DNA from 4 places in the Bacillus sp. 41-22 genome. Region 2 is predicted to be linked to each of the others. Evidence: riboswitches for the same ligand, from Rfam matches in the RefSeq annotation. Region 2 holds a riboswitch; each other region holds the start of a gene.
The links. A riboswitch is a leader RNA that binds a small molecule or an ion and turns the genes downstream of it on or off. The one in region 2 is predicted to bind thiamine pyrophosphate.

Region 1: linked by a shared signal. The riboswitch ahead of tenA (thiaminase II) and the one ahead of tenA (thiaminase II) in region 2 are both predicted to bind thiamine pyrophosphate.
Region 3: linked by a shared signal. The riboswitch ahead of LCF45_RS23745 (energy-coupled thiamine transporter ThiT) and the one ahead of tenA (thiaminase II) in region 2 are both predicted to bind thiamine pyrophosphate.
Region 4: linked by a shared signal. The riboswitch ahead of LCF45_RS02185 (MTH1187 family thiamine-binding protein) and the one ahead of tenA (thiaminase II) in region 2 are both predicted to bind thiamine pyrophosphate.

Annotation. Positions count from the first base shown of each region.
Region 1 is NZ_CP084035.1:2,618,201-2,621,405, reverse strand. Features, by position in the region: gene LCF45_RS13275 (MocR-like pyridoxine biosynthesis transcription factor PdxR) at 1-651, shown strand, start outside; gene ddlB (D-alanine--D-alanine ligase) at 656-1,570, shown strand; TPP riboswitch at 1,644-1,749, shown strand; gene tenA (thiaminase II) at 1,874-2,560, shown strand; gene LCF45_RS13260 (pPIWI_RE module domain-containing protein) at 2,892-3,205, shown strand, end outside.
Region 2 is NZ_CP084035.1:740,232-743,436, reverse strand. Features, by position in the region: gene LCF45_RS03780 (ABC transporter permease) at 1-178, opposite strand, end outside; gene LCF45_RS03775 (ABC transporter ATP-binding protein) at 178-927, opposite strand; gene tenA (thiaminase II) at 896-1,591, opposite strand; TPP riboswitch at 1,681-1,784, opposite strand; TPP riboswitch at 1,845-1,957, opposite strand; gene LCF45_RS03765 (SH3 domain-containing protein) at 2,217-3,205, shown strand, end outside.
Region 3 is NZ_CP084035.1:4,615,091-4,618,295, reverse strand. Features, by position in the region: gene LCF45_RS23750 (sensor histidine kinase) at 1-378, shown strand, start outside; gene LCF45_RS23745 (energy-coupled thiamine transporter ThiT) at 587-1,258, opposite strand; TPP riboswitch at 1,345-1,446, opposite strand; gene LCF45_RS23740 (FeoA family protein) at 1,641-1,868, shown strand; gene feoB (ferrous iron transport protein B) at 1,865-3,205, shown strand, end outside.
Region 4 is NZ_CP084035.1:420,325-423,529, forward strand. Features, by position in the region: gene LCF45_RS02180 (methyl-accepting chemotaxis protein) at 1-1,590, shown strand, start outside; TPP riboswitch at 1,652-1,753, shown strand; gene LCF45_RS02185 (MTH1187 family thiamine-binding protein) at 1,855-2,175, shown strand; gene LCF45_RS02190 (ABC transporter permease) at 2,147-2,920, shown strand; gene LCF45_RS02195 (ABC transporter substrate-binding protein) at 2,917-3,205, shown strand, end outside.

The DNA.
Region 1 (3,205 bases), 1.9 Mb from region 2:
ATTGTTACGAGTTCGGAGAAAAGAACGGAATTGATGAGGTTATTTTCAAAATACAAGATCCCTATTATAGAGGATGGGTTTAATGAAGAATTACGTTATTCGGGTTCACATTTATCGCCATTATTAACTTTTGCAGGGGCTGGTAATAATGTGATTTATATTAGTAGCTTTTCAAAGGTACTTTTCCCTGGTTTACGTGTAGGTTGGATCATTGCAGATAAAGAACTGATACATTATTTAGAAAGTGTTAAAAGAGCCAGAACCATTCACACATCTACGTTAGATCAAGCTGTTCTGTTTCAATATTTACATGAAGGATATTTTGAAAAATATTTAAAAAAAGCAAGATCTGTTTATAAGAAAAAATATGAGTTAGCTGTTGGGGCGTGTAATCAGTACATTCCGTTTAAAAGAATGACTGGAGACGGTGGACTTCATTTGTTTATAGAGTTGGAAGAAAAAATTCAAGCCCGCACACTTTTACAAAAGTGTTATGAGAAAGGAGTTACGTTTTCTCCTGGAGATGTTTTTTACTCTGATGGAGGAGGAGCGAACACATTCCGATTAGGATTTTCACGTTTGAAAGAACAGGAAATTGTTAGCGGGATTCAAATAATTGGTGAAACTTTAAAAAATGAAACTTGGAGTTGAGAAAATGAGAATTGGCGTTATTATGGGAGGAGTATCCTCTGAAAAACAAGTATCAATTATGACTGGGAATGAAATGATTGCACATTTAGATAAGAGTAAATATGAAATCGTTCCAATTACGTTAAATGAAAAAATGGATTTAATTGAAAAAGCGAAAGACATTGATTTTGCATTGCTAGCATTACACGGAAAGTACGGAGAAGATGGTACAGTTCAAGGGACGCTAGAGAGTTTAGGTATTCCTTATAGCGGTAGCAATATGTTATCTAGCGGTATATGTATGGACAAAAATATTTCGAAAAAGATTTTGCGTTATGAAGGAGTAGAAACACCAGATTGGATTGAACTTACAAAAATGGAGGATCTAAAGCTTGAGGAGTTAGATAAATTAGGATTTCCGTTAGTGGTAAAACCAAACTCTGGCGGCTCAAGTGTTGGAGTTAAGATTGTCTATGATAAAAATGAATTAATCTCTATGCTGGAAACTGTATTCGAATGGGATTCTGAAGTAGTAATTGAGAAGTATATAAAAGGTGACGAGATTACATGTTCAATTTTTGATGGGCAACAGTTACCTATCATTTCGATTCGACATGCTGCTGTGTTCTTTGACTACAATGCAAAATATGATGATACTAGTACAGTTGAAGAAGTTATCGAACTTCCAGCTGAAATAAAGGAACGTGTAAATAAAGCGTCACTGGCTTGTTATAAAGCATTAAAATGTAGTGTTTATGCAAGGGTTGATATGATGGTGAAGGAAGGAATTCCATATGTAATGGAAGTTAATACATTACCAGGGATGACACAATCAAGTTTACTGCCAAAAAGTGCGGAAGCAGCGGGAATTAATTATAGCAAACTATTAGATATGATAATTGAAACTTCATTAAAAGTAAGGAAAGAAGAAGGTTTTTAAGGTAGTTATATAATTAATTCTTTTGACAGTTCCACGAATTATGCTATGATAATTACAATACGACAACTAAATATTTGTCCACTAGGGGGGCCTTTTATAGGCTGAGATCAGATGAAATTTTGAGACTCTTAGTACCTGATCTGGTTAATGCCAGCGTAGGGAAGTGGGAAAGACGTTGCTATTTAACGAATAAATACTGTCAATTTCACTTTCTTTACGCCTGTAAAGAAAGTTTTTTTATTTTACAGCTTTAATAATCGTGGATAAATACGTATATTTTTTACATTATTTGGAGGTAATTAAATGACTTTTTCACAATCATTACGTAAAGAAGTAGATTCAATTTGGGAAGCAAGTTTTAACCATCCTTTTGTAAAAAAACTAGGCGAAGGAACATTAGATTTAGCTAGTTTTCGATATTATGTGCTTCAAGATTCTTATTATTTGAGTCATTTTGCTAGAGTACAAACGTTAGGTGCTGCAAAGGCTCTTGAATTAGAAACGACAGCTCGTATGGCACACCATGCACAAAATACGTATGAAGCTGAGTTATCATTACATGAGAATTTCGCAAAGAAATTAGGGATTACAAAAGAAGAAAAAGATAATTTTATTCCTGCGCCAACTGCATATGCATATACATCTCATATGTATCGTGCAGCTTATGAAGGGCATTTAGGAGATATTATTGCGGCTATTTTACCTTGTTATTGGTTATATTATGAAATCGGTGAACGATTAAAAGAATGTCAACCAGAAGAGCCAATTTATCAAGAATGGATTTCTGCATATGGATCCGATTGGTTCCGTACTCTAGTAGAAGAGCAAATCACACGATTAGATACGATCGCTGAAAAAGTAACAGAGGCAGACCGTAATCGTATGAGACAACATTTTATTTTTAGTAGTCAATATGAATATTCATTTTGGGAAATGGCATATACATTAGAAAAATGGCCGGTGAATGAAGAAGTTAAAGGTGTTATTTAATTAAGAGTGTATAAAGGGTATCGCTATATAAAGAGGCGATACCTTTTATTATATTTAGTTTCTGTAATTTTTTTGTAAATCATAGATAAAAAATATAATAATTCATTATAATGATTTTATAATATAAAGTCCCATAAGGAGGTAGTTATATGTTAATAGTTACTTTATATTAATTTGATTTTAATAATGTTTTATTTGTATAACCAAATGTAATTTAGCTATTTCCTTTAATGTGCTTGGTTAAAAATTGATTCGTTAATGCTTAAAAAATTGGTATCTTTTCTAGTATTACTCATGATCAACATAAATTAAGAGAGGAAGTATTAATAATATGGAAAAATTACAGTTATTAGCATTTAAAAATATAGTAGAACCCCTCTATAATGAGAAAGTATCGTATATTTATTTTCCTATTGAATGGCTTGAGATTGTAGAGATACATTATAGAACATTTTTATTAACGAGCAAATTAAAACTTGTAAATGAAAGATTGTATGAAATGTTTTCTGATATATTATTCATTCAGCATAATCCATATATATTAAAGGAAGATACGCCCTGGATTGTAGCAAAAGAACCAATGAAACAAGAACAGTTAGACTATATTTTCCAAAGCTGGTATGAGGTTATTCATGATTGGAAACC
Region 2 (3,205 bases):
ACGTTGCAGGTAAATGAACCGTAAATAATATATCTTTCAGCGCCCATATCTTCATTACAATTGCAGAAGGTGATGGCAAAATGTACATCTCATCTACAATTCTTGCTCCTACTTCCCACAGAGCAAGTAAAATTCCACTTAATATTAGGGCAGGTAATAACTCCTTCAAGCGATTCATCATACGAGTACCTGCCTTTGTAACATACTAAGGAGCTCTTCTTTAAGCGCTAACACTTCAGGCTTATATAAATCTTTTCTTGTTCGGTTACGATCAAGCGGCACAATTCGCTCAGTTAAAGTTGCTATCGGTTGATTTTCTACAACCAAAATTCGATTAGAAAGAAACAATGCTTCTTCAACATCATGAGTGATAAATAAAATTGTTTTTTCCCACTCTTTCCATTGTTCAAACAACCATTCTTGCAAAGATGCCTTCGTTAAAGCGTCCAATGCGCTAAACGGTTCATCTAACAATAATATCTCCCCGCCTGTTAATAAAGTTCGGATAAAAGATACGCGTTGCCTCATACCACCAGATAAATCTTTCGGATATTTTTTCTCGTACCCTTGTAAACCAAATTTATGTAACAGTTCTTTCGCTTTTACTTGCGCTTCTTTCTTCTGCACACCTTGGCACTCTAGCGGCAGGGCAGCATTCTCAATAATCGTCCTCCACGGCAAGAGCATATCTTTTTGGGGCATATACCCTACAGGATGACTCTTTGTTTTTGTCAGCTCTATCTGTCCAGTACTTGCCTCTTCTAAGCCTGAAATAAGGCGAAATAAAGTACTTTTCCCGCATCCACTCGGCCCGATAATACTTACAAACTCTTTATCTTGTATAGAAGCATTTAATTCATTGATGATTGGTTTCTCATCATAATGAAAGGAAACATTATGAAACTGTAGTATGTTCTTGCTCCTCAAAACCCCACATCTCCTTACGATAAGCCATATCCCAGAATAAATATTCAAATCGGCTGGAATATAAGAAAATCTCCTCTAATCGGTCTAGCTCTTTCTCTGACTTTCCAACTGCCATTTCATTTAATAAATCTATTAACCAAATACAAAGGTTACCGTATTCTTCAGAACAATATCCTTGAATCCACTCTCCAAAGAACTCATGATCGCTTGCTCCAGGAATATCATTTAAACGCTTTCCGATCTCCCAATAGCTCCACATACATGGAAGTAAAGCTGATATTAATTCTGCAAGTGTGCCATTTTGAGATACAGACATCATGTAATTTGTATAGGCTAAATTTTTAGCAGATGGTTTCGCAGATTCTATCTCCTCTACAGTAATGCCAAGTTTATTTGCATACTGTTTATGGATCGTCATTTCTCCATTTAAAATCCCATCAATTTGCTCTGCAAATTTTGCCATAACTTGTGGATTCGTTGCCTTTACAACCCCAATTGCATATAGCTTTGCATAATCTAACAAATATAAATAATCTTGAATAATATAGTACTGGAATTTGTCTTTTTCCAACGTACCATCCCCCATACCTACTACAAACGGATGATTATGACTTTTCTCCCAAACAGGCTGCACCGTATCAAATAATCTTTCACAAAATTTCATTAATAATTCCCCTTCCTATATATCTATTTATCTCAATAAAAAAACCACTTCTGTATATAAGAAGTGGTTACAGCAAATAAAATTATAATTTATTCGTTGTTCCACTTCCCTTCGCTAGTATTATCTAGATCAGGTGTTGTAAGGGTTAAGGATTATTCCTCTCTCAGCACGAAAAGCACCCCTAGTGGTGTTAATATGAAATTTTCAAATAAAAAAGCCCCGTTTCTATACGCAAAGAAACGGGGACTCATTGTTAATGTCCGAATTGCTTCCCTACGCTAGCATAATCTAGATCAGGTAATAAAAAGGATCAAAGGCTTATGGCCCTACTCTCAGCTGGCAACACCAGCCCTCCTAGCAAACTATAAAATTATCACTGTCAGTATAACATCGCCATAAGACATCATCAACTGTTTTAATTTTCTTAATTAAGAATTAATTCTTAACGTGTTAAACAAATATAAATGCGACCTCACAAATGATATATACAATATTTATATACGAATCTCTCTTCTGACATTATTTTTATTGATTTCATATTACATTTATGTGAATACGACCAATATATTATATCTTTATACTATAATAAAATTACAACTATACAACTAGAGGAGGTCTTTATTACATGAATATGAAAGCCACAGCTTTAACAGCAACTACTATCGCAATTGCTTCTTTACTTCCTTCTATGGGAGAATCCGATATACAAACAGCGGCTGCTAAGCAACCATCTACAGTAAAAACTGGATATGTAAAAATTGACAACGTTGCACTACATCAAAATAGCCATACAGACAGTGCAATAGTTGATACCATTCGATTTAATAGCCCGGTTACTATTCTTGAAACAGTTCAAGATTGGTATAAAGTATCTGTTAACAACAAAACAGGCTATATGAAAAAAGATGCAATTCTATTCAAAAAAAATGTTCAACCAAAGTCTCAATATATCGTAAATGCAAACGCATTAAACGTTCGTTCTGAACCTAATACAGAGTCTTCTATTCTAGATATATTACCAAATGGTCAATTCATTACCATTCAAGGTGAACAAGGAGATTGGTACAAAATATTACATAACGGTCAAATTGGTTACGTACAAAAAACATTTGTATCTAATGGATCCACACCTCTAGTAAAAGGTGTAACAGTACAAGGTTCTCCTTCTTATACTGTTGCAACACCAAAATTAAATGTGCGTAGCAATGCTAGCACAAGTGGCACTCTACTTGGCTCATTACAAAATGGTACACAAGTACAAGTAGTAGAAACGGTAGGTACTTGGTATAAAATTCGTTTTGGCACAGGATACGGATATGTAGCAAAACACTATGTAGTGCAAAATCAACCACAAGCTAAAACAGCTCAACCTGCATCAATTCCAGCAGTTTTCAAATTCCCTACTCAAGGGAAAATCAGCTCCACTTTTGATATGCGCTGGGAGCAAATGCATTATGGTATAGATATAGCAGCACAAGGAAATGTCTCTATTCAAGCTGCTGCTGCAGGTAAGGTTGTGAAATCTTATTATTCGGCTAGCTACGGCAATGTCGTGTTCATCGCCCATCAAATAAATGGGAAATTATATACAACAGTTTATGCTCATATGAAGGA
Region 3 (3,205 bases), 1.4 Mb from region 2:
CTGAGTGTGCACAAACATATATGTCCAGCTGAAGTGGTTGGGAATCAAAATAGAATTGAACAAGTAATTGTGAACTTCATTACGAATGCAATACGTTATACACCAGATAAAGAGGATATTATTATTTCCACAATAGACGAGAAGAATTATATAAAAGTGTGTATTGAAAATAAGGGTGCCCACATTGAAGAAGAACAATTAGATAAAATTTGGGATCGTTTTTATCGAGTAGATGCGGCACGGAAACGTTCACAAGGTGGAACCGGGCTTGGCCTTGCGATTTCAAAAAACATTTTAGAGCTGCACAATGCTGAATATGGGGTCAAGAATACAAAAGATGGTGTGTTATTTTACTTCTATTTACCGAAAAAAGCGTAGACAATACTATCTACGCTTTTTTAATTTATTTTCATATTATCTTTACCTAATCTTTACTTCTAAACAGTATACTTTGAATAGAAAATGAGGTTATGTAAGGAGTCGATGAACCGTGCATAGCAATTGGCTAAGTATAATGGTATTTATTTTCTTTTGTGCATTTATTGTATTTTTAATTGATATTACGATGTGAAAAAAGAGCGCTAAGTTAAGCGCCCTTTTTTTGTGAATTTATTTGATAAGCACTTATGCTTTTGAATAATCTTGGTGAAGTGATAAATAAAAATATAAGTAAAACGGTACATAGAATATAGGAACCAATCATTGTGCTACCGTTAAATATTAAAGAATATAGAATAGCTGATTGACCTTTCGGTGCATATTGTCCCCAGAAAATAATACCGGCAATAAAGTGACAGAAGTAACGAGCTAGACTACCGATAAAAGTAGCAATGATAATGTATCCAATTACTTTCTTTCCTTGGTTTTGTTTTGATGAAGGCTTATCTTTACGGCTACTTAAGTTTGATTGTTCGTTTCCATTCTTATTAGATGCTAGAAGTGCTTTTTGAATTGGACGATAGAATAAACCAGCAAATCCAATGAATGCGAAAGCAACGAAGTATTCAATGATTACTTGAATTGGTGTGACGATAATGGCATCGCCTACGACAATTTGTAATAATCCCCAAATTAAGCCTCCTAAGAAAGCCATTTTGAAGCCCCAGCGGTATGCGATAATAAAGATAGGAATCATAGCGAATGAGATGGAACCGCCTGTTGCTGATATTTTGATTGAAAGTGGTAAAATATCGATGACCAAGGCGAAGGCTGCAAGAATAGCAGATTCGATCATCGCTTGTAAATTGGTGTTACGCATGTTGTCTCCCCCTAAATCCAAGTTGCAAAAAAAGAATAGATATCATAGGAGGATACGAAATACGTAAATAAAAAAAGAGGTGTGTATTTCGGACGTTTGCACAATTCCTGCGTTAGCATTAACTAACAGGTTCAAAGGGTCGGAACGAATTGTTCCCTCTCAGCGGTAAGGCTCCCCCTGTGATAACGAGATTCTTTATTTGCTATTGTTCATTGTAAGCGAAATGGATGAGAATGGCAAATGAATACCGTATGACAATTATTGAAATAGAATTGTAGCGAAATGTTAATAAATATGAAGCAAAAGGGTATAGTCCAATTGAAATAGAGTATGATATAATTTTTCTGAAAATAATTATCATTCTCTTCTGAGGGGGAAGGTTATGAGCTTAGTAGATATTAAAATTGGCGAGAAAGTGTTAGTAAAAAGTATTCAGTCTTTAGATCAGTTATTAAAGCGTAGACTAGCTGCTTTCGGTCTCGCGGAAGGAAGCGAACTTCGCTTGAAACAGAAAGCGATGTTTAAAGGTCCTTGTACATTGGAGTGTCGTGGACAGTTAATTAGTATTCGTCATTGTGACGCGAAAATGATAAAGGTGGAATTAGCGTGAATAAGGTTGCTTTGCTAGGGAATCCGAATACAGGGAAAACATCATTATTTAATGCACTTACTGGTTCTTATGAATATGTAGGAAACTGGAGCGGTGTAACAGTAGAAAAGAAGGTTGGTAAATTAAAAGATAAGCAAGGAACATTAATTGATTTACCAGGCGTTTATGATTTGAATCCAGTTTCACGTGATGAAGGTGTCGTTACGAATTTTCTACTAACAGATGAATTTCATCATATGTTAAATATAGTGGATTCTTCTCAATTTGAGCGAAATATGCATTTAACATTGCAATTACTTGAATTTGGTAAGCCCGTTTCAATTGGTTTAAATATGATTGATGTGGCAAAGCAAAGAGGAATTGTGATTAATGTAAAAAGGCTATCAGAAATATTAGGTGTAACAGTCGTTCCTGTCATCGCAAGAACCGGAAAAGGCTGTGAAGAATTACTTACTACTCTTCATGAAGAGAAACAAAAAGAGAAAAAGCCATTCATTATTTCATATGGCGTACAAATGGATGAAGGAATTGGAGAGGTAATCGCTCTTTTAGAGACAGCGAATTATGAGCATCCGAGATGGTTAGCCCTTCAATTTTTAAGCAATAACGAAGTAGTAGAAAAAGAAATGAAAGCATTACCAATTTATAAGGAACTTATAGCCATTCGATCTCGTTTAGATGGAAAACTTGATTGTACGTTGGAAGAGCACATTTACAAGACTCGTGAAGCGTATATTGAAAAGTTAAAAACAAATGTTATGCAACATGAGAAAGAAGGAAAAATTCCTTTTTCAGAAAAAATTGATAGGTTAATTACACATAAAATTTTAGGACTTCCAATCTTTTTAGCAGTTATGTTTTTTATTTTTCAGGTTACGTTTACGTGGATTGGTACACCTTTATCTGATATGCTTGATGGATTTTTTGGCGGACAACTTACTGATTGGGTTACAGCTGGGCTCACAAGTGTTGGGGCTTCTGACTTTATTCAAGCACTCGTTACAGAAGGTATTATTGCTGGTGTTGGTGCGGTATTAGTATTCGTTCCACAAATCTTTGCACTATTCTTCTTCATTTCATTATTAGAAGACTCAGGATATATGGCACGAATTGCAGTTGTTATGGATAGAATTATGGAGTTTTTCGGTTTAAACGGAAAAGCATTTATTCCGATGATTATCGGCTTTGGATGTAACGTTCCAGGTATTATGGCAGCGAGAACGATTGAACAAGAAAAAGAAAGGTTACTTACAGTTCTTGTAACACCGTTTATGTCTTGTTCGGCACGTTTACCTGTATATGCACTATTTGCGGGAGTTTTCTTCCCTCATAGTCAG
Region 4 (3,205 bases), 320 kb from region 2:
GAAACAGGAGATACGGTATTACATAAATTAGACGCAGAAATAGTGAGAGATGTTGCAAAAGATCCAACGGCAGAAAGAGAAAAGAGAGAGAAGTTAACAGAGAAATTAGATGAATCAACGGAAGAATTGAACAGTGTTGGACAAACGTATATTGTTGGAGCAAAAGAAAATGAAAAAGGTGAGTTACAAATCGTCGACTTGTCTACAGACTTAGCAAATGTTGTTGAAGTAAAGCCAGGGGACTATTATAAACAACCAGATCTTTGGATGAAAGCATATGATAAGGTAATGAGCACGAAAAAAGCAAACATGACAGTAGTATATGAAGACGCATTAGGATCATGGGTAACGATATTAGAGCCAATTAAAGATGGAGAAGATAATATTGTGGCAATTGTTGCAACCGATGTAGATGCCTCTATTGTTCCTATTACAAAGGGAAAATTCATTATACAAGGTTTAATGTTTATTTGTATTTCTGTTTTAATTGCAACTGTTATTCAATTCTTAATCGTACGTAACGCACTTGCTCCATTGCGGGATTTACGTGAAGGGTTGCGCAAAGTCGGTGAAGGTGATTTAAGTATTAAATTAGAGGAAAGACCAGATGATATTGGTATTATTAATGCGTATTTTAATAATACCATCGAGAAGTTTAAAGGAATTATAGATAAAGTGAAGCAGACAGCAGAACAGGTTTCCTCATCTTCAAAAGAATTGTCAGTGAGTACGAAAGAGAATAGCATGGCAGTTCAAGAAATCGTAAGTTCTATGGTTGAGTTAAGAGCTGGCGCCCAGTCACAAGAAACTTCAGTACCACAGTATTTAGGTATTGTATATGAAATGGAAGATAAGATGGAGGAGATAACGAATGCTGCAAAACAAATGGTGAAAGAGTCTGAAGGTATAGAGCATCATTCAGGAAAAGGAAATGGTGTTATTAAACAGGCGATTAATCAAATGAACATAATACAAAATGCAGTACAAGATTTATCTTCTATTATTTATTCTTTGGAAGCAAGATCAAAAGAAATTAGTGATATTGTAACTGAAATTACAGGTATTTCAAATCAAACTAATTCGCTAGCTTTACATGCTACTATTGAAGCTTCACGTGCTGAGGAAACTGGAGAGGGATTTGCCGTTGTTGCTGATGAAGTGCGTAAATTAGCAGAGCAGACGGAAGCATCAGCAAAAGATATAGCAAAATTAATTGGGGAAACACAAGCTGGAACGGAAGAAGCTGTTGTTTCAATGCAAAAAGCTTCAAAAGAAGTAGAATCAGGAATTAAACTTGTTGAAAGTAGTGGTGCTTTCTTTGAAAAAATTTCGAAATCAGCACAAACTGTTACCAATCAAGTTAGAGCTGTTTCTAGCAATTCAAGTGATATATTGCAAAATAGCCAAAATATTGTTCGTGTTGTAAATGAACTATCACTTATCGCAAATAAGTATGCGAATAGTAGTAGTAATGTTCAAGAAAGTATGAAAGAACAGGAAATGTCTGTACAAGATATTGCTGAATTAGCTAGTTCTTTAAGTTGGCTTTCACAGGAGTTACAAGAGTTAATTGGGGAATTCAAAAGTTAAATGAAGTGATTATGCATGCTTTTGTTTGTTCAATAAAATAAATCATGCTACAATGAAAACGAATTAAGAACCGGGGAGCCAATTGGCTGAGAGGATGTAAGTATACATCGACCCTCAACCTGATCTGGATAATGCCAGCGTAGGGAGTTACTTTAAAGTGATGTAGCATAAGTTATTATAGAATAACTTGTATACAAGGCTTTCCTACATGGTAGGAAAGCCTTTTCTTTTTTTGAAACCATATTTTGTAAGGGGGGTTTTATTATGTCACAACAAGTTACAATTTCATTTTCAGTAGTACCACAAGCGAAGAACAAAGATGTGTATTCCGTTGTTGATAAAGCAATTGAAGTTGTACAACAGTCGGGAGTTCGTTATGAAGTAGGGGCAATGGAAACAACGTTGGAAGGAGAATTAGATGTACTTCTTGACGTCATTAAACGCGCGCAACAAGCTTGCGTCGATGCTGGAGCAGAAGAAGTAATCACTTCTATTAAAATTCACTATCGTCCAAGTACAGGCGTAACGATTGACGAAAAAGTTTGGAAGTACCGTGATGAATATGCAAAACCAGAAGCGATCTAAAATAATCACAACAATTTGGCTTATCCTTCTCATTGCTATATGGGAAGGATCTGTTTCATTATTTAAAATTGAGCCGTGGATTTTACCGAAGCCGTCTGCAATTGTGCAAGAGTTAATTGGAATGAAAGATTTACTATTACCGAATACAGTGCAAACGTTACAGGAAGTAATAATTGGGTTGTTTTTTGCAATTTTACTTGGGACGAGTATTGCTATCATTATGGATGTCATCCCTTTATTTCGGATTTTAATGAATCCATTGCTCGTTATTTCGCAAACAATTCCAATCGTTGTGCTCGCACCATTATTTATTATTTGGTTTGGATACGGAATGTTGCCAAAAGTAATGGTTGTTATTCTTGTTTGTTTCTTCCCAATTGCGCTTAGCATTTTAGAAGGTTTCCAAACGGTAGATAAAAATATGCTGAAACTGTTACAAACAATGAAGGCAACGAAATGGCAAGTTTACCAGAAAGTAAAGTTTCCAGCAGTACTCCCATACTTCTTCTCAGGTTTAAAAATTGCTGTTACATATAGTGTGATGGGGGCGATTATTGGGGAATGGCTTGGTGCCAGCGAAGGATTAGGAGTTATGCTTACAAGAGCAACAAAATCCTTTTTAACGGCTCGAGTATTTGGTGTTGCAGCGATTATCGTCATGGTGACATTATGTCTGTACTTTATTGTTGAATTTATGGCAAGAATAACAGCACCATGGATATACAGAAAGGGCGGCAGAAAATGAAAAAAGGTTTAAAAATTATGTTAGCTGCATTATTAGCAGTAACTGTTGCTGGATGTAATCCGGCGAAGAAAGAAGAAAGTTCAAGTAAAGATAAAAAAGTAAAAGTCGTTTTAGATTGGTTTCCAAATACGAATCATACTGGCTTATATGTAGCGCAAACGACAGATTATTACAAAAAGCAAGGGCTTGATGTAGAAATTATCCAGCCTGGTGATAATGTAACGGCAGAGCAGATGATTGCTTCTGGGAAAGCAGACTTTGCGATAAGCGCACAAGAAAATGTAA